DNA from 2 places in the Mesorhizobium sp. M7A.F.Ca.MR.148.00.0.0 genome. Region 2 is predicted to be linked to the other one. Evidence: predicted binding sites of a transcription regulator. Region 2 holds the regulator's gene; the other holds the start of a gene.

Region 1 (5,046 bases), on a different contig from region 2:
CGAATTGGGATTGGCCATTACCTGCTGCGGGGTGCCCTGGGCGATGATCTCGCCGCCATGGATGCCCGCGGCCGGACCCATGTCGACGACATAGTCGGCATGCAGGATGGCGTCCTCGTCATGCTCGACGACGATCACCGTGTTGCCGATATCGCGCAGGTGCTTCAGCGTATCGAGCAGGCGGGCATTGTCGCGCTGATGCAGGCCGATCGACGGTTCGTCCAGCACATAGAGCACGCCCGTGAGACCGGAGCCGATCTGCGATGCCAGCCGGATGCGCTGGCTCTCGCCGCCTGACAGCGTGCCGGAATTGCGCGACAGCGTCAGGTAGTCGAGCCCGACATCGTTGAGGAAGCGCAGCCGCTCGCGGATCTCCTTGAGCACCCGCACCGCGATCTCGTTCTGCTTGTCGTTGAGCGACGCGGGCAGGTCGGTGAACCACTGGTCGGCCTTGCGGATGGAAAGCTCGGTGACTTCGCCGATATGCCTGCCGGCGATTTTCACCGCCAGCGACTCGGGCTTCAGCCGATAACCCTTGCAGACCGGGCAGGGCGTGGCCGACATGAAGCGCTCGATCTCCTCGCGCATCCAGGCGGATTCGGTCTCTTTCCAGCGGCGCTCCAGATTGGGAATGACGCCTTCGAAGGTCTTGGTGGTCTTGTAGGAGCGCAGGCCGTCATCATACTGGAAGGTGATTTCGCGCTCACCCGTGCCGTGCAGGATAGCTTCCTTGGCCTCTTCGGACAAATCCTTGAACTTGTCGCCGAGCTTGAAGCCATAGGCCTTGCCCAGCGCTTCCAGCGTTTGCGCGTAATAGGGGGAAGTCGATTTCGCCCACGGGCTGACGGCGCCGTCGCGCAGCGAGATGTTCTCGTCCGGCACGATCAGATTGCCGTCGATGGCGCGCTGGCTGCCGAGACCGTCACAGGTCGGGCAGGCGCCGAACGGGTTGTTGAACGAGAACAGGCGCGGTTCGATTTCCGGAATGGTGAAGCCGGAGACCGGGCAAGCGAACTTTTCCGAGAACAGGATGCGCTCATGCGTCTCGTTCTTCGACTTGTTGACCGAATCCTCGCCGGTCTGGCTGGAATCGAGCGGCTTGTCGGCGAATTCGGCGACCGCCAGCCCATCGGCCAGCTTCAGCGCCGTTTCGATGGAATCGGCGAGCCGCGTCGCCAGATCGCCGCGCACGACGATGCGGTCGACGACGACGTCGAGGTCATGCTTGTACTTCTTGTCCAGCGCCGGCACGTCGGCGATCTCATAGAAGACGCCGTCGACCTTGACGCGTTGAAAGCCCTTCTTCTGCAGTTCCAGCAATTCCTTGCGGTACTCGCCTTTGCGGCCGCGCACCATCGGCGCCAGGATGAACAGGCGCGTGCCTTCCTCGATCGCCAGCACGCGGTCGACCATCTGCGAAACCGTCTGGCTCTCGATCGGCAGGCCGGTGGCCGGCGAATAGGGTATGCCGACGCGCGCAAAAAGCAGCCGCATATAGTCGTAGATCTCGGTGACGGTGCCGACCGTCGAACGCGGGTTCTTCGAGGTGGTCTTCTGCTCGATGGAAATGGCGGGCGACAGGCCGTCGATCTGGTCGACGTCAGGCTTCTGCATCATCTCAAGGAATTGCCGCGCGTAGGCCGACAGGCTTTCGACGTAGCGGCGCTGGCCCTCGGCATAGATCGTGTCGAAGGCCAGCGATGACTTGCCGGACCCCGACAGGCCGGTCATGACAATCAGGCTGTCACGCGGCAAGTCGAGATCGACATTCTTCAGATTGTGTTCGCGCGCCCCGCGAATGGAAAGATATTTATGGTCGGCCATAGCCGGTCGCCGCCTCAGAATCTGGAATTTCCTGGAATGGCGGGTTTTCCCGGCCATCCCCTATGTAGGTAGTTTTGCCGCCACGTCGAGATACGCCACAATTCCCGACGAGAGCGTTTAAGCGTCTTTCGCGTGAACGGGCAAGCGGAAAGAACAAAGGCCGAACACGCTCCTGACAAAGCTGTGCAAAAACTGACTTGCACGTAACCTCCCGGCGATCACATTTTTCGGTAACCGGCTATTGATGGTTGACGCCACCAGCTGACGGGAGCAGTCTCCAGCAGTCAACGAAGACGGCCGTCTTTCGATGGCCTCGCCGCCCAAAGGCGGCCTGCGAGACGCCGCAGGCATTTGCGATTTGTGCTTCGAATTGACAACAATCGCAACGGACAGAGGAGCGGAGCTATGACGCCACCGGATCGTCCCCTAGGGTTCCAGTTGTCACTGGAGCCGAGGCAGGCATAAGTGCCAGGGTTCAGCGTTTTCGCCAGCCGGCAAACCGTGACCTGCCATCTCTCGTAAAATCAGAGACTACTAGTCGGATCGTCGGCTGAATGCCGCGGTGCATCCGAAATCAAACGCCGGCAGTACACTCCCGGTAAAATTGGATTTGAGATCCAAAAAGGCCCCGTCCGTTTGCGCAAAGCACGGCGGGGCCGTTTTCATGTGCGGATTGTCTTGTGGGCGACAGGCGCAGCGCGACACGCGCTGTCAGTGGCGCGGCGGCCCGATCGAGCCGGCGCCGACATCGACGGTGATGCTGCCGGAAATCCTGACATCGGTATCGCCGATCTTGAATGTGCCGTTCTCGCCGGCTGGCAGCGCATCGTCCGGCTCTGGAGCCGGCTTGGCGATGCGGTAGTCGCCGGTCACGCCGGGCAGGGCGCCTTTTTGCGTCGACGACGAACTGTCGTCGGCAAGTGCCGCGCCGCTGATGAGGCTCGCAATGGCGAGCGCTGCAACGGCGATGACGCGGTGCAATGATCTGGACTGATGAGTGTCGGTCATCCCAGGACTATAGTGGCGCGCCGCCGATGGAACCAGACCGGCATCGTCAAATCTTCGACTACCTGCCGGACGGTCTCCGATCCGGCCCTGGCTTACGCCGCTTTCTTTCGCGTGTCGAAAACATGGTCGACGATGCCCCAGGACTGGGCCTCGCGGGCGGTCATGAAGTGGTCGCGGTCGAGCGTGCGTTCCACCTCTTCATAGCTGCGGCCGCAATGCTGCGCGTAAAGTTCGGCCATGTGCCGTTTCGTCCGGCCGATGCGCTCGGCATGGCGCTGGATGTCGGATGCCTGGCCCTGGAACCCACCCAGCGGCTGATGCAGCAGGATAGTGGCATTCGGCAGGGAAATCCGGCGCCCCGGTGTGCCTGCCATCAGCAGGAACGAGCCCATCGAGGCGGCAAAGCCCATGCATACGGTGGACACCGGGCAGCTGATATATTGCATCGTATCGTAGATGGCGAAGCCGCTGGTCACCACGCCGCCCGGCGAGTTGATGTAGAGCGAGATCTCCTTGTCGGGATTGTCCGATTCCAGCGACAAAAGCTGCGCGCAGACCAGCGCCGAGATGTCGTCGTTGATCTCGCCGTTGATGAAGATGATGCGCTCGCGCAGCAGCCGCGAAAAGATGTCGAAGGCACGTTCGCCGCGGCTCGATTGCTCGATGACCATCGGCACCAGACTGGCAACACCGCTCATTGTCTCTCTCCGTCCGTTTTGTTTCAGGCCGCGCGAAGCAGGAGGCGAGGCGTGTTTGCGGCGATTGGCTTAGATGACCTGTTCGCACCGAGCGAAACCCGGCAGCCGGCGCCTGCCATGGCGACGGCAGGCATGGTCTTGCGGGCAAAGCCGTCATGGACGATGCGCAGATGCGTGCCGCCGGAAACGGTTCGGGCAAGTGTGAAGGTGACGGTACTGTCGAGCGGCCCCTGCCTGGCGGCGTCGCCCGGCTGCTCCCGCCAGGAATAGCGCAGCAGCTTCCCGGGTTCGGCGTCGAGGATTTCGCATTCGACCGGCGTTTCCGGTCCGGCGAAGGCAAAACGGTTGCCGATCTCGGGGCTGATGTCGTTCGGCATCATCCAGGCGGCCAGCAATTCCGGTACGGTCAGGGCCCGCCATACCTTTTCCGGCGGCTCGGCAAGCTCGTACTCGAACTCGAGCGCATCCGCGGCGTCGCCTTGGCCGTCGTTGGCCGCTAATCCCGCCTTCTTCATTGATCCATGTCCTTCAAAACCGCCTTCAGCCTTTCGATGCGCTCCGGCCAGAATGTCCGGTAGCGTTCGATCCAGGAGAGCAAGGGGGCGAGCCCCTGCGGATCGGCGCGGTAATAGGCGTTGCGGCCGGCTCGCCGCTCGACCACCAGCCCGGCGCCACGCAGCACCGCCAGATGCTGCGACACCGCGGGCTGCGACACCGTCATCCCGGTGCGCAATTCCGACACGCTCATCTCGCCGGCGGCCAGCCGCTCAAAGACGGCGCGGCGCGTCGGGTCGGCCAGTGCGCGAAAAACCTCTGCTTCGATCATGCCAAAAGCATAAGTGCATACTTATCGATTTGGCAAGCGGTCTTTTCGGGCCCATATGATCGGCTTCGGCATTGCTGCCATTCCTTGACAATAAGCAGCGATGCGGATAAGAACGAAAAGGGAACAAAAACCTTGTGGGTAAAGGCAGCCATGGCAAGCGGCGATCGCCTGCAGCCTGTAAGGTGCTGCGACAAAAATTTGTTTCGGATGAGCGCGGAGAAATATCATGGCGGGTAGCGTCAACAAGGTCATTCTGGTCGGCAATCTCGGCGCGGATCCCGAAATCCGTCGCCTGAATTCGGGTGAGCCGGTCGTCAACATCCGCATCGCCACATCGGAAAGCTGGCGCGACAAGAATTCCGGCGAACGCAAGGAAAAAACCGAGTGGCACAACGTCGTCATCTTCAATGAGGGCATCGCCAAGGTGGCGGAGCAGTATCTGAAGAAGGGCATGAAGGTCTATGTCGAGGGCCAGTTGCAGACGCGCAAATGGCAGGACCAGACCGGTGCCGACAAGTACACGACGGAAGTCGTTCTGCAGAAATTCCGCGGTGAGCTGCAGATGCTCGACGCACGCGGACAGGGCGAGGGCGGTCAGGTCGGCGGCTATACCGGTGGCGGCAGCAGCCGTGGTTCCGATTTCGGCCAGTCCAGCCCGAGCGAAGGCTTCAATCGCGGTGGCGGCGGTGC
Region 2 (13,867 bases):
TGCCTACGCCCATATCGCCCATGATTGCGTCGTCGGCAACAATGCGACGTTCGCCAATGGCGCAACGCTGGGCGGCCACTGCGAGGTCGGCAACAATGTCTATATCGGCGGCCTGACCGCAGTGCATCAGTTTGTCCGCATCGGCGACAACGCCTTTCTCGGCGGCTGCTCCGCGATCGTCGGCGATGTCATCCCCTTTGCCATCGCGGTCGGCAACCGCGCCAGCCTGCGCGGCCTCAACATCATCGGCCTCAAGCGCTCCGGCCTGCCAAGGTCCGAAATCCTTGTGCTGCGCAAGGCTTACAGGATGATCTTCGATCGTTCCCGCACCGTTGGCGAGAACATCGAGTTCGCCAAGGCGGAGTTCGCGTCGTCGCCGACCGCCATGAAGATCATCGATTTCATCACCAGTCGCGGCAAGCGGCACTATGCTGTGCCGTCGCTCAAGGGCGGCGATGGCGACGATGTCGATGACGAAGACTGAGACAGCGGCTGCGCGTCTTGATCTTCCGCCGGGCTCCAGGGTCGGCATCATTGCCGGCGGCGGCAGTCTGCCGGTCGAAGTCGCGGCCGGTTCGGCTGAACAAGGTTATCCGCCCTTCGTCATCCTGATGGAAGGCGAGGTCGACCGCATCGCGGAACTCTCCCGATACGATCACGAAAACCTCGCTCTGGAAGGTATAGGCTCGCTCGTCCCTTTGCTGCGGCGGCACCGGATCACCCATCTGGTGCTTGCAGGCGAGATCAAGCGCCGGCCGCGATTGCTTGCGCTGCGCCCCAGTCTCAGCCTGCTCGCGGTGATTCCTTTGGTCGTCATGGCGCTCGCGCGTGGCGACGATGGTCTTCTGAAGGTCTTGGCACGGGGCCTCGAAGCGCGCGGAGTAAAGGTCGTTGGCGCCCACGAAGTAGTGCCGAATCTTGTCGCCGCCGAAGGCGTGCTGACCAAGGCCGAACCGCGAAAATTGGACTGGCGCGATATTGAGGCAGGCCTTGCGGCAGCAAAGGCCATCGGGGCGCTGGATGTCGGCCAAGCGGCGATCGCGGTTGGCGGCCGGGCAATCGCGCTGGAAGGCATCGAAGGAACAGCCGGCCTGCTTGATCGTGCGAAGCTGCTGCGCGGCCACGGCCGTATTGCGGGCAAGACCCGCGGCGTCCTCGTCAAGTGCGCCAAGCCCGGTCAGGAACTGCGCGCCGATCTTCCATCCATCGGTCCGCAGACGGTCGAGGCAGCGCACGCGGCCGGACTCGCCGGCATTGCCGTCGAGGCGGGACGGTCGCTGATCCTCGAAGGTCCTGAAACCATCGCGCGCGCCAATGCACTTGGCCTGTTCGTCCTTGGCCTGCGTGCCGCCACGGAGCCGCGCAATGGCTGACAGGGCATTGAAGATCGCAATCGTTGCCGGAGAGGAGTCCGGCGACCTGCTCGGTGCCGACATAGTGCGCTCGCTCAGCCAGGCTGTGGGGCGCGAGGTGCAACTCGTCGGCCTCGGCGGCCGTCATTTGCAGGCGCTGGGACTGGTCTCGCCATTCGATGCCGGCGAGATCGCCCTCATGGGGTTCAGCGCCGTTCTGCGCGACCTGCCGCGCCTGATGCGGCGGATCAGCCAACTGGCCAAGACCGTTGCCGACGAAAAGCCGGACTGCATGGTCACCATCGACAGTCCGGACTTTTCGTTGCGCGTCGCCAAAAAGGTGCGTGCGGCCAACCCATCGATACCGATCATCCACTATGTCTGCCCGAGCGTGTGGGCGTGGCGGCCGGGCAGGGCGGTGGCGATGAAGCCCTATGTCGACCACATCCTCTGCATCCTGCCTTTCGAGGTCAAGGAGCTCGAGCGGCTCGGCGGGCCACCGGGCACCTATGTCGGGCATCGCCTGACCCACGATGCGGGTTTGCTGGCCGCAGCCAAGGCGCAGGAACTACCGCGCGACCTTTCTCCTGATCGCGTCAAGACCCTGCTCGTCCTGCCCGGTTCGCGGCGTGGCGAGGTACGGCGGCTGCTCGACCCGTTCGGCGAGACGGTGTCGATTCTGCGTGCGCGTGGCCACCGCCTGCGGCTGCTGCTGCCGACCGTTCCGCATGTCGCCGAGCTCGTCAAATCCTCCGTCAACCGCTGGGATGAAAAGCCTGAGATCATCGTCGATTCCCAGCGCAAATGGCAGGCTTTCGGCAAAGCCGATGCGGCGCTGATCGCGTCCGGGACGGTATCGCTGGAACTGGCGCTGGCCGGCGTGCCGATGATTTCCTGCTACAGGCTCGACCCGGTCGCGCGGGTCTTGGCGCCGTACCTCGTTTCCGTCTGGTCGGCGCTGCTGCCCAATCTGATATCGGATCGAGCACTTATTCCGGAATTCTACGACGGCTACATCAAGCCGAACAATCTGGCCCGGCAATTGGAAGCCCTGTTCGCCGACAGCGGCATGCGCGCCTGGCAGAAGAATGGATTTGCAGAGATCACGCGGCGCATGGCGACGGACAGACCGTCCGGCGAGATCGCCGCGCAGGTGGTGATGCGGTATATCAAGAGAGGGAATAGTCAGTAGGGAGTAGGGAAGTTGACCGTGCCTACTGCCTACTGCCTACTGCCCGATCCCTACTCCCAATTCACCGCTTGGCGATCGGCACGTAGTCACGCTCGGGTGCGCCGGTATAGAGCTGGCGCGGGCGGCCGATCTTCTGGCGCGGATCCTCGATCATCTCCTTCCACTGCGCGATCCAGCCGACGGTGCGGGCGACCGCGAACAGCACGGTGAACATGGTGGTGGGGAAGCCCAGCGCCTTCAGCGTAATGCCGGAATAGAAGTCGACATTCGGGTAGAGCTTCTTCTCGATGAAATAGGGATCGGTCAGCGCGATCTTTTCCAGCTCCATGGCGATGTCCAGCAGCGGATCGTCCTTGATGCCGAGCTCGCCCAGAACCTCATGCGCCGTCTTCTGCATGATCTTGGCGCGCGGATCGTAGTTCTTGTAGACGCGGTGGCCGAAGCCCATTAGCCGGAACGGATCGTTCTTGTCCTTGGCGCGAGCGATGAACTCCGGGATATGGTCGACATGGCCGATCTCGCCAAGCATGTTGAGCGCCGCTTCATTGGCGCCGCCATGCGCAGGCCCCCACAGGCAGGCGATGCCGGCGGCGATGCACGCGAACGGGTTGGCGCCCGACGAGCCGGCGAGACGAACGGTCGAGGTCGAGGCGTTCTGCTCGTGGTCGGCGTGCAGAATGAAGATGCGCTCCATGGCGCGCGCCAGCACCGGGTTGATCTTGTATTCCTCGCACGGCACGGCAAAGCACATGTGCAGGAAGTTGGCGGCGAAGTTCAGTTCGTTCTTCGGGTAAATGAACGGCTGGCCGATGTGGTATTTGTAGGCCATCGCCGCGATCGTTGGCATCTTGGCGATCAGCCGCATGGAGGCAACCATGCGCTGGTAGGGGTCGGAGATGTCGGTGGAGTCGTGGTAGAAGGCCGACAGCGCGCCGACCACGCCGCACATCACCGCCATCGGGTGCGCGTCGCGGCGGAAGCCGGTGAAAAAGCGCGACATCTGCTCATGCACCATGGTGTGGCGCGTCACGCGGTAGTCGAAGTCGTCCTTCTGCGCCTTGGTCGGCAATTCACCGTAGAGCAGGAGATAGCAGACCTCGAGGAAGTCGCCATGTTCGGCCAACTGGTCGATCGGATAGCCGCGATGGAGGAGGATGCCGGCGTCGCCGTCGATGAAGGTGATTTCGGACTCGCAGCTTGCCGTCGAGGTGAAGCCCGGATCGTAAGTGAAGGCGCCGGTGGTTGAGTAGAGCGAGGCGATGTCGATGACATCAGGCCCGACCGAACCACTTCGCACCTTGAATTCATGGGTCTTGCCGGCGAATGCAAGCGTTGCCGTGGCCTCCTGGATCTTGCCGCCCAAATCCATTTTTTTCGCAGCTTCGGTCATTGCAAACTCCTTCTTGTTTCCTCATGCCGGCAAAGGCAAAATTCTGCAGAGCGACACGTCGAAAATCACCGCAATGCGCGTATTCGCCACCGCATTTCAGGAGGTGCGTGCCAGATTGGGCCAAGGCCTAATGTTGCACTGCGAAACCCGCCTTTCAATGCCAATCTTCTTGGGCCAGTTTGCTCCTAATCGATTTGATCTGAGATGCGCGCCAGGCTTTCCTCGCGGCCGAGCACGGCGAGCACATCGAACACGCCCGGCGAGGTGCTTTTGCCGGTCAACGCAGCGCGCAAAGGCTGGGCCACCGCGCCGAGCTTGTGACTGCCGGCCGCTGCCACCTCGCGTATCGCCGCCTCCGCCGAGGCGGCTGTCCAGTCACTCGCAAGCCTGTTCAAAGCTTCGTGAGCACTGCGCAGGATCTTGCGGGCATCGTCGGTAAGCAGAAGGGCCGCCTTGTCGTCGATCGGCAGGGGGCGCGTGGCGAACAGGAAGGCCGCGCCATCGACGAGCTCGACCAGCGTCTTGGCGCGCTCCTTCAGGCCCGGAAGCGCTGCCAGCAACTGCGCCTTGGTGCTGTCGTTCAGGCGCGCGGCGATCGCCGGGCCGCCTTCGAGATAGGGCAGGGTAGCGATGAAGATGTCGAACAGTTCGGCATCGCTCATGCGGCGCATATGCGCGCCGTTGATCGCCTCCAGCTTGGCGAAGTCGAAGCGCGCCGCGCCCTTGTTGACATCGCCGATATCGAACCAGGAAATCATATCCTTGATCGACATGATCTCGTCGTCGCCATGGCTCCAGCCAAGGCGCGCCAGGTAATTGAGCAGCGCCTCCGGCAGGTAGCCCATGGCGCGATAGGCCTCGACGCCAAGCGCGCCGTGCCGCTTCGACAGCTTGGCGCCATCGGCGCCGTGGATCAGCGGGATATGCGACATGGACGGCACGTTCCAGCCCATGGCGTTGTAGATCACGGTCTGGCGAGCGGCGTTGGTCAGATGATCGTCGCCGCGAATGATATGGGTGACTCCCATATCATGATCATCGACGACGACGGCATGCATGTAAGTGGGATTGCCGTCAGAACGCAGGATGATGAAGTCATCGAGATCCTTGTTGGGAAAGCGCACCTCGCCCTGGACACGGTCATGGACGATGGTCTCGCCTTCGGTCGGCGCCTTGATACGAATGGCGCCCTTAACGCCTGCGGGCGCCTCAGAGGGGTCGCGGTCGCGCCAGCGGCCGTCATAGCGGGGCGGCAGCCCCTTGGCTCTGGCGGCCTCGCGCATGGCCTCCAGTTCGGCCGGCGTGGCATAGCAATAATAGGCCTTGCCCATGCGCACGAGCTCCTCAGCCACCTCGCGGTGGCGCGGAGCACGCTCGAACTGCGACACCGGCTCGCCGTCCCAGCTCAGGCCAAGCCAGGAAAGCCCGTCGAGGATGGCAGCCGTCGCGGCTTCATTGGAGCGTTCGCGGTCGGTGTCCTCGATGCGCAGCAGCATCGTGCCGCCAGTGTGCTTCGCATACAGCCAGTTGAACAGCGCCGTGCGCGCGCCGCCTATGTGCAGATAGCCGGTGGGCGAAGGGGCAAAACGGGTGACGACCTTGTCGGACATGGAACTCTCGGAAACCATCTGAAGCGGGGTGCGGTTGCGCGGGCTTTCGCGCGCCCGGCGTTCATGTAGCATAGGGTGTCGAGGGCGCAAGGGGCAGACCCGATGGCTGGACGAGGCTGGGGCTCGGATCAGGGCGAGGACGCTGCCATCGGCGTCAGCGAACGGTCCCTGTTTGCGCCTCGGCCAGCCCCATTGCCGCCGCCATCGCCCCTTGTGCCGGATCCCGGCAAGGCGCCCTTGCAAGCGGATGTCGCCGCCTCTGTTCCTGTTGCCGAAACCGGCAGGATCGTTCGCGTGCGCCGGCAAATCAGCCTGACATCACTGCCTCGCCTGCGTCACAGCGTGAACACGGCGGCGAGCCTGGAACTCGACCGGGGCGTGGCCTTCCTGCTGGTGCCGGTCTGCCTGGCGATCGGAGCGATCGGCTATTTTTCGCTGACGGCTGAACCCGACTTTGCGAGACCTGTCGCGGTTGTCATCTTGACGGGGATCTGTGCGCTGGTCTCGCGCTCATGGCCAAAGACCCATCTGTGTTTCATGGCGGCGCTTTTGTGCGCCCTAGGACTGCTTGCTGCCAAGGTCGAGACGTGGCGTGCGGGCACACAAATGTTGGGCTCGGAAATCTCGACGCAGGTGACCGGCCGCGTCGTCTCGCTCGACCGGATGGAAACTGGCCGTATCCGGCTGACCATCGACGTGACATCGACCGCAAGACCGAAACTGCGCTATGCGCCGGAACGGGTGCGGCTTTCGGCACGCAAGATCCCGGCTGACGTGACCGCAGGCTCCCTCATCACTGGATATGCCAAGCTTTTGCCGCCGACTGGGCCGGTGCGGCCGGACAGCTATGATTTCTCCTTCGACAGCTATTTTGCCGGCATCGGCGGCAGCGGGTTCTTTCTCGGCAACCCAAAGCTTGTCGTCAGCGATGGTGGCGACATGCCGCTGCCGGCCCGAATTTCCTCTAGCGTGGAAAATGCCCGCGAGGCCATCGCCGACCATATCAGGGCGAGCGTCGGCGGCGCCGAAGGCGAGATCGCCGCGGCGCTGATCGTCGGCGTGCGCGCCGGCATTCCCGATGACATCAATGAGGCGATGCGACGTACCGGCATCTACCACATCATCTCGATTTCGGGACTGCACATGGCGCTGGTCGCAGGCACCATCATGGGCTTGCTGCGCGGCGCCTTCGCGTTGTTTCCCGACTTTTCCGCGCGTCGCCCGGTCAAGAAGTATGCCGCCGTCGCCGCACTGTTCTCGATCGCGGCCTATCTCATCATCTCTGGAGTCGTCGTTGCCGCCGAGCGCAGCTTCATCATGCTGGCGGTGATGCTGATTGCCGTGCTGTTCGATCGAGCAGCACTCACCATGCGCAATCTGGCGATCTCGGCGATCGCCGTCATCGTGGTGTCGCCGCATGAGGTGGTCGGCCCGAGTTTTCAGATGTCGTTCGCCGCGACCGCGGCTCTGGTCGGCGCCTATGCCGGCTGGGCCGATCACCGCGCGGGAAAAGCAAGACCGCCGCCCCCAAAGCGATCCATGCCCGGTTTCCTGACGCGAAAGTTCGTGCTCGCGGCAACCGGCCTTGCCATGACCTCCATCATCGCCGGCAGCGCCACGACGCTGTTTGCCATCTGGCATTTTCAGCGTGTGTCGCCGCTCAGCCTGTTCGCCAATCTGGCGGTTATGCCGATCGTCACCGTCGTCATGTTCCTGGCTGTCGCAAGCGCGCTGCTGATGCCTTTCGGATTGGATTGGCCGGCCCTCTACCTGATGGGCAAGGGTCTGACGGTGATGATCGCCATATCGGGTTGGATCTCCGAACGTTCGCCTGTCGATGGGGTTGGGCTGATTTCGCAGCAATCTGTCCTGCTGGTGACAATTGCCCTGGTCATCGCGACGATGGCGACAACTTGGCTGCGGCTCGCTGCTCTGCCATTCGCGCTGGCAGGCTTGCTGACCGTCTCGGATACGCGCACGCCGGATGTGCTGATCTCGGAAGACGCCCGGCTGGTGGCGTTGCCGATCGGTGGCGGCGAGCTTGCCGTCAGCCGGGAACGGCCGAACGAATTCACCGTCGACAACTGGAAACGCGCCCTGACATCAGAAACCATCGTCGTGCCAGAGGTGTTCGACAAGAGCGATGGGCAATTCGACGTCGCGGACGCCGTTGAGCTACCGCCGGGATCGCCGTTCTATTGCTCCTCAGGCGTTTGCGTGGCCAGGCATATGTCCGGTGCGATCATTGCCTATGTCGAGGACCGCAAGGACACCTGGAAAGCCTGCGGCTTCGCCGAGCTGATCGTCATCAATGACGCCACCGCCTATGACGCCTGTCACAATCCGCTGGTTCTCGTCATCACCAAGCGGCAACTGGCTCGCAAAGGCAGTGCCGCGGTCTTCTTCGATCGCCAATCGGCGACCACGCCGGCGACAATCAGCTTCGCGGTGAACAGCCCATATCGGCCCTGGCACACGCAACGCAAATACTCTCGTGAGGCGAGGGGGCTGGCACCCTTCAAGAAACCCGAGAAGCCAGCGGCCAACCCGCAGCCGCCTCAGTAGCGGCGGATGAGGCCGACGAGCTTGCCTTGCACCTTGACCCTGTCTGGGCCGAAAATACGGGTTTCATAGGCCGGATTGGCGGCTTCGAGAGCAATCGAAGCGCCCTTGCGGCGGAACCGCTTCAGCGTCGCTTCCTCTTGATCGACCAGCGCCACGATGATCTCGCCGGGGTTCGCCGTGTCGGCATTGCGGATGATGACGGTGTCGCCGTCGAAGATACCGGCCTCGATCATCGAGTCGCCCTTGACCTCCAGCGCATAGTGGGCGCCGCCCATGATCATGTCCGGCGGCACCGAGATCGAATGCGTCTGATGCTGGATGGCATCGATCGGCACACCGGCGGCGATACGGCCCATCACCGGTATCGACACGGCGGAGACCGCATCGTCATCATTGCCGGGCGAGGGCATCCGCGAAGGCGCCGGCTTGATCTGCCGGCCAAGAGCACCACCCTGACCGAGACTGCCCTGGATGACGCTTGGCGAAAACTTCTTTGCCGCGTTGAGGCCGGGCGCGATCGAGTCCGGCAATCGCAGCACTTCCAGCGCGCGTGCCCGGTTGGGCAACCGGCGAATAAAGCCGCGCTCCTCAAGTGCGGTGATCAGCCGATGAATCCCGGATTTGGAGGCAAGGTCGAGCGCCTCCTTCATCTCGTCGAAGGATGGCGGAATGCCGCTCTCCTTCAGGCGTTCATGGATGAACATCAGCAGTTCATGTTGCTTGCGTGTCAGCATGGCGGCCCCCAGATTACCTGAAACCAGAATCGAAAAACAAACCCAGAACAAACACTATCTGTTCCAGTTGTGTTCTGCAACCGTTTAAAGTTTAATGAATTTGTTAAGGCTGCTGAAATTATTTCGGCTTGCCAGCGGGTCGCGATCGACAGGCGCCAACCACGGCAATGCGCCTGCTCACATTGAAACCATTATGGTTAATGACCTGTGGCTCATCCTCGACCCAAGGCTTGGCATCATCTGCCGATCGACCGCCACAAGGGACGCTATCAATCTTCGGGACGTTCGTTTGCCGTGAACGAAACGGAGCCAAAACGCCAACGTCTGTTGGCATTTGTGGCTGGAATTCAGCCCTCCGTCATCTGCCGGGCAGTGAGGGCGGCGACGGCAAATCGCGGAGATCGTTGCGTCAGGTAACGGCTTCCTTGACGGCGAAACGCTGGTCCTTCCATGCGCCCGTGCGCAGAATGTCTTCTAGCACTTGAACCGCCAGCCACACATCCTTGTAGCCGACATAGAGCGGCGTGAAGCCGAAACGGATGGTCGATGGCGCGCGAAAATCACCGATGACGCCGCGCTCGATCAGCGCCCGCATGATTTGATAGCCGTGATCGTGAAGGAACGACACCTGGCTGCCGCGCCTGGTCGCGTCGCGGGTGGTCTCCAGCGTGAGGCCATAGGCGCCGCACTTTGCTTCGACGAGCTGGATGAACAGTTCCGTCAGCGCGACGCTCTTTTTTCGCAATGCCGCCATGTCGACGTCGTTCCAGATAACAAGCGCGCCTTTGAGCGCCCGCATCGACAGGACAGGCTGGGTGCCGCACAGAAAGCGGCGGATACCGGTGCCGGCAACATACCCCCGTTCGAAGGCAAAGGGCCGCGCATGGCCCCACCAGCCGCTGAGCGGCTGGCTGATATCGCCGTGATGGCGCTGCGCGGCATAGATGAAGGCCGGTGCGCCCGGACCGCCGTTGAGGTACTTGTAAGTGCAGCCGATGGCGAAATCGGCATTTGCGTGATCGAGCTCGACGGGCAGGGCGCCGGCGGTGTGGCATAGATCCCAGACGATCAGCGCTCCGGCCGCATGAGCCTTGCGCGTCAGCGCCGCCATGTCGCGCAGTTCACCCGATTTGTAGTTGACGTGGTTGACCAGCACCACCGCGACGTTTTCGTCGATCAGCTCTTCGATGGTGGGCGCGTCGACGCCCGCGAGGCGCAGCAGGACGCCGTCCCGTGTCGAGGCCACCCCTTCGGCGATGTACAGGTCGGTGGGGAAACTGTCACCCTCGGCGACGATGACCGACCGGCCCGGCCGCATCTCCAGCGCCGCATGCAGCACCTTGTAGATGTTGGTCGACGTCGTGTCGCAGACGACGGTCTGGCCGGCCGCGGCTCCAATCAGGCGCCCGAGTTGATCGCCGAGTTCGATCGGCATCTCGAACCATCCGGCCGTATTCCAGGCTCGGATGAGATCCTGGGCCCATTCCTGGGTTGCCGCCTGCTGCAGCTCGCCGAAAACGGCATGAGACGCTGCCCCCAGTGAATTGCCGTCGAGATAGATCACCCCCTCCGGCAGAATGAAACGGTCGCGCATGGCCCGCAGCGGATCTGTGGCATCCATCGCTTCGACTGCGGCGAGATCAGGAAATCCACTCATGGTCAGTCAGTCCCCGGTTGTTCGCGAAGGGTGTTCCGCCGCCGCGCGTCGCTGTTTTCATTTCGACGATGTCAGAGCCGGGTGCGGACCGTCCACAGCTCCGGGAACAGCACCACCTCGAGCATCTTCTTCAGATACGAAGCACCCGACGTGCCGCCGGTGCCGCGTTTCAGACCGATGATGCGCTCAACCGTGGTGACGTGGTTGAAGCGCCAGCGGCGGAAATAATCCTCGAAGTCGACCAGCTTCTCTGCCAGTTCGTAGAACATCCAGTAGCGCTGCGGATCGCGATAGATCGTCTGCCAGGCGACCAGCACCTCTTCGTTCTCGGTTCGCGTCTCACGCCAGTCCGTGCGCCTGGCATCGGCACCGATGTCGAATCCGTTGCGCGCAAGCAGCAGCAGCGCTTCGTCGTAGAGCGATGGTTCGGTCAGGATCGCTTCCAGCTTTCCGCTCAGGTCGGGCCGGTGCTTGTGCGGCCCGAGCATTGCCAAGTTTCGGTTGCCGGCCATGAACTCGATGGCGCGATACTGCCAGGACTGAAAACCCGAGGACTGGCCCAGCGCGTCGCGGAACTCGGTGTATTCGCTCGGCGTCATCGTCCGCAGCACATCCCAGGCACTGTTCAGCTGCTCGAAGATCCGCGCAACGCGCGACAGCATCTTGAAGCTCGGCTCGAGCCGGTCGGCGCGGATGGAACGGATCGCGGCGCCGATCTCGTGCAGAGCGAGCTTCATCCAGAGTTCGGAGGTCTGATGCTGGATGATGAACAGCATCTCGTCATGCGCCGATGACAGCGGCGTCTGGGCCTCCAGCACTTTCTCCAGGTGCAGGTAGTCGCTGTAGGACATGCGCTCCTTGAACGACATCTGGGCGCCTTCGGACGCCGGATCGTATGGCTCGCTCAATCGATTTTCTCCGTGCGCAGCCGGAAGCGCTGGATCTTGCCGGTCTGGGTCTTGGGCAGGGCGGCGATGAATTTTACCGATCGCGGATATTTATAGGGCGCGATCATTGCCTTGACATGGTCCTGCAGGCGCTTGGTGGTGAGGGCGTCGGGCGCGACGCCCTGCACCAGCACGACATGCGCCTCGACGATCTGGCCGCGCTCGGCGTCCTCGGCGCCAATGACAGCGCATTCGGCGACGTCCGGGTGCGCCAGCAGCGCCGCCTCGACCTCGGGACCGGCGATGTTGTAGCCGGCGCTGACGATCATGTCGTCGGAGCGTGCGGCGAAATGGAAAAAGCCGTCCTCGTCCTGCGTGAAGGTATCGCCGGTGAGGTTCCAGCCGTCGCGCACGTATTCCTTCTGCCTGTCATCGGCCATGTAGCGGCAGCCGGTCGGTCCGCGCACCGCAAGCCTGCCGGTCGCGCCGCGTGGCACCTCGCGCATCTCGTCATCGACGACGCGCGCCTCGTAGCCGCCCACCGGCTTTCCGGTCGACGCGGGCTTCATGTCGTCAAAACGGTTGGAGATGAAGATGTGCAGCATCTCGGTGGCTCCGATGCCGTCGAGGATCGGCTTTCCGGTCTTTTGTGTCCACTCTTCGAAAACGGGAGCAGGCAAGGTTTCGCCGGCCGAAACGGCGACGCGCAGCGATGACAGGTCCGCTCCTTCATCCATGGCCTTCAGCATGGCGCGGTAGGCAGTCGGCGCGGTGAAAGAGATCGTCGCTTTGTAGGTCTCGATGATGTGGATCATGTTGGGTGGCGTCGCCTGCTCCAGCAGCGTCGCCGCCGCACCGAAGCGCAGCGGGAAGATGGCGAGTCCGCCAAGGCCGAAGGTGAAGGCCAGCGGCGGCGAGCCGACGAAGATGTCGTCCGGCGTCACCTCCAGGATTTCGCGGGCGTAGGCGTCGGCGATGATCAGCAGGTCGCGGTGGAAATGCATCGTCGCCTTCGGAACGCCTGTTGTGCCCGAGGTGAAGCCGAGCAGGGCAACATCGTCGCGGCCGGTGTCGACTGCGGTGAACGTCACCGGCTTGTCGAGAGCGGCACGATCGAGTTCAGCATCATGGTTGGCGGTGCCGTCGAAACCGATGACCTGCTTGAGGAATGCGCTGTCCTTGGCGCAGGCGGTCATCTCGTCCATCAGCCTGGTGTCGCAGAGCGCGACGGTGATTTCCGCTTTGTCGACGATCTTGGCGAGTTCGCCGGCGCGCAGCATCGGCATGGTGTTGACGACCACGGCGCCAACCTTGGTGGCGGCCAGCCAGCAGGCGACCATTGCGGGGTTGTTGGCCGAACGGATCAGCACCCGGTTGCCGGGCTCGACCCCATAATTCTCGACCAGCGCGTGGGCCAGCCTGTTCGTCCAGTCGGACAGTTCCTTGTAGGTGCGGCGGCGGCCATTGCCGATCAGCGCGGTGTGGTCGCCCAGGCCTTTCTCGACCAGCCTGTCGGTCAGTTCGACACCGGCGTTGAGGCGTTCGGGATAGTCGAAGCCGTCGAGCAGGATTTCAGGCCATTGCTCCGGCGGCGGCAGGTGATCGCGCGTGAACGTGTCGATATGCGCTGAAGGCCCAAGCATGTCGCCGCTCTCCCGTCTGCTGCCTGGCCAGTGCGCGATGCGCCTTGGCCGGATGTCGTGGATCCTAAGGTCCTGCTCTGAGGAGGCTTCGTACTGCCCATCGCACCTGCTGAGATGCGCCCAGAAAGGGTGAACATCTGCAGGTTCGGGCAGCACAGCAGACCTCCCATTGTCGGCTGTTCGTGCGGGCAGGATCGCACCAGTCGAAATTTGTTTCAAGCCTAAAATGTTTTTGCCCTAGAGCATTGACGCATGGCGTGGCGGTGGCCATTGCTAGCGGAACAGCGATGCCGTTTTTGGGGAGGGCACAGATGTTCGAACGTCACATCGTCGATTGGGATGATGCCTATGCCAACGGTGCGAATATCGCCGGCAGCGACCGATGGCCGGCCGCGTGGGTGGAGCCTGCGCAAGCGTTTCGTGACGCACTCTCGGCGCAGGGCCGGGCACGGCTCGACATCACCTATGGCGATGGGCGACGCAATCGGCTCGATCTCTTCCTCCCCAGCGCCACGCCCAAAGGGTTGGTGGTGTTCATCCATGGCGGTTACTGGAAGGCGTTCGACAAGAGTTTCTGGTCGCATCTCGCCAATGGTGCGGTCAGCAGCGGCTTTGCCGTGGCGATGCCGTCCTACACGCTGTGCCCGGACTTACGCATCGCCGGCATCGTCCAGGAGATCGGCGTGGCGATCGGCAAGGCGGCGGCAATGGTCGACGGGCCGCTGATGCTGACCGGACATTCGGCCGGCGGCCATCTTGCCAGCCGGATGGTGACGACAACCACGCCTCTGGCGGACGATGTGGCGCGGCGCGTGCGCCATGTCGTTTCGATTTCGG

Evidence for each region. The regulator LexA, encoded in region 2, represses DNA repair genes until DNA is damaged. The targets are predictions, from matches to a motif close to TGTTCNNNNTGTGTTCNG.
Region 1: uvrA (excinuclease ABC subunit UvrA) is a predicted target of LexA. The motif match lies at 1,974-1,991, and genes of this name have one in related genera.

The regions. Positions count from the first base shown of each region.
Region 1 covers NZ_RZTB01000018.1:40,537-45,582, forward strand. Annotated here, with positions in the region: gene uvrA (excinuclease ABC subunit UvrA) at 1-1,824, opposite strand, end outside; gene EOB49_RS09650 (hypothetical protein) at 2,536-2,832, opposite strand; gene EOB49_RS09655 (ATP-dependent Clp protease proteolytic subunit) at 2,925-3,530, opposite strand; gene EOB49_RS09660 (SRPBCC domain-containing protein) at 3,554-4,045, opposite strand; gene EOB49_RS09665 (metalloregulator ArsR/SmtB family transcription factor) at 4,042-4,356, opposite strand; gene EOB49_RS09670 (single-stranded DNA-binding protein) at 4,583-5,046, shown strand, end outside.
Region 2 covers NZ_RZTB01000005.1:30,710-44,576, forward strand. Annotated here, with positions in the region: gene lpxA (acyl-ACP--UDP-N-acetylglucosamine O-acyltransferase) at 1-484, shown strand, start outside; gene EOB49_RS03180 (LpxI family protein) at 471-1,373, shown strand; gene lpxB (lipid-A-disaccharide synthase) at 1,366-2,544, shown strand; gene gltA (citrate synthase) at 2,606-3,934, opposite strand; gene gltX (glutamate--tRNA ligase) at 4,120-5,544, opposite strand; gene EOB49_RS03200 (ComEC/Rec2 family competence protein) at 5,647-8,109, shown strand; gene lexA (transcriptional repressor LexA) at 8,103-8,843, opposite strand; gene kynU (kynureninase) at 9,253-10,500, opposite strand; gene kynA (tryptophan 2,3-dioxygenase) at 10,572-11,408, opposite strand; gene EOB49_RS03220 (AMP-binding protein) at 11,405-13,030, opposite strand; gene EOB49_RS03225 (alpha/beta hydrolase) at 13,342-13,867, shown strand, end outside.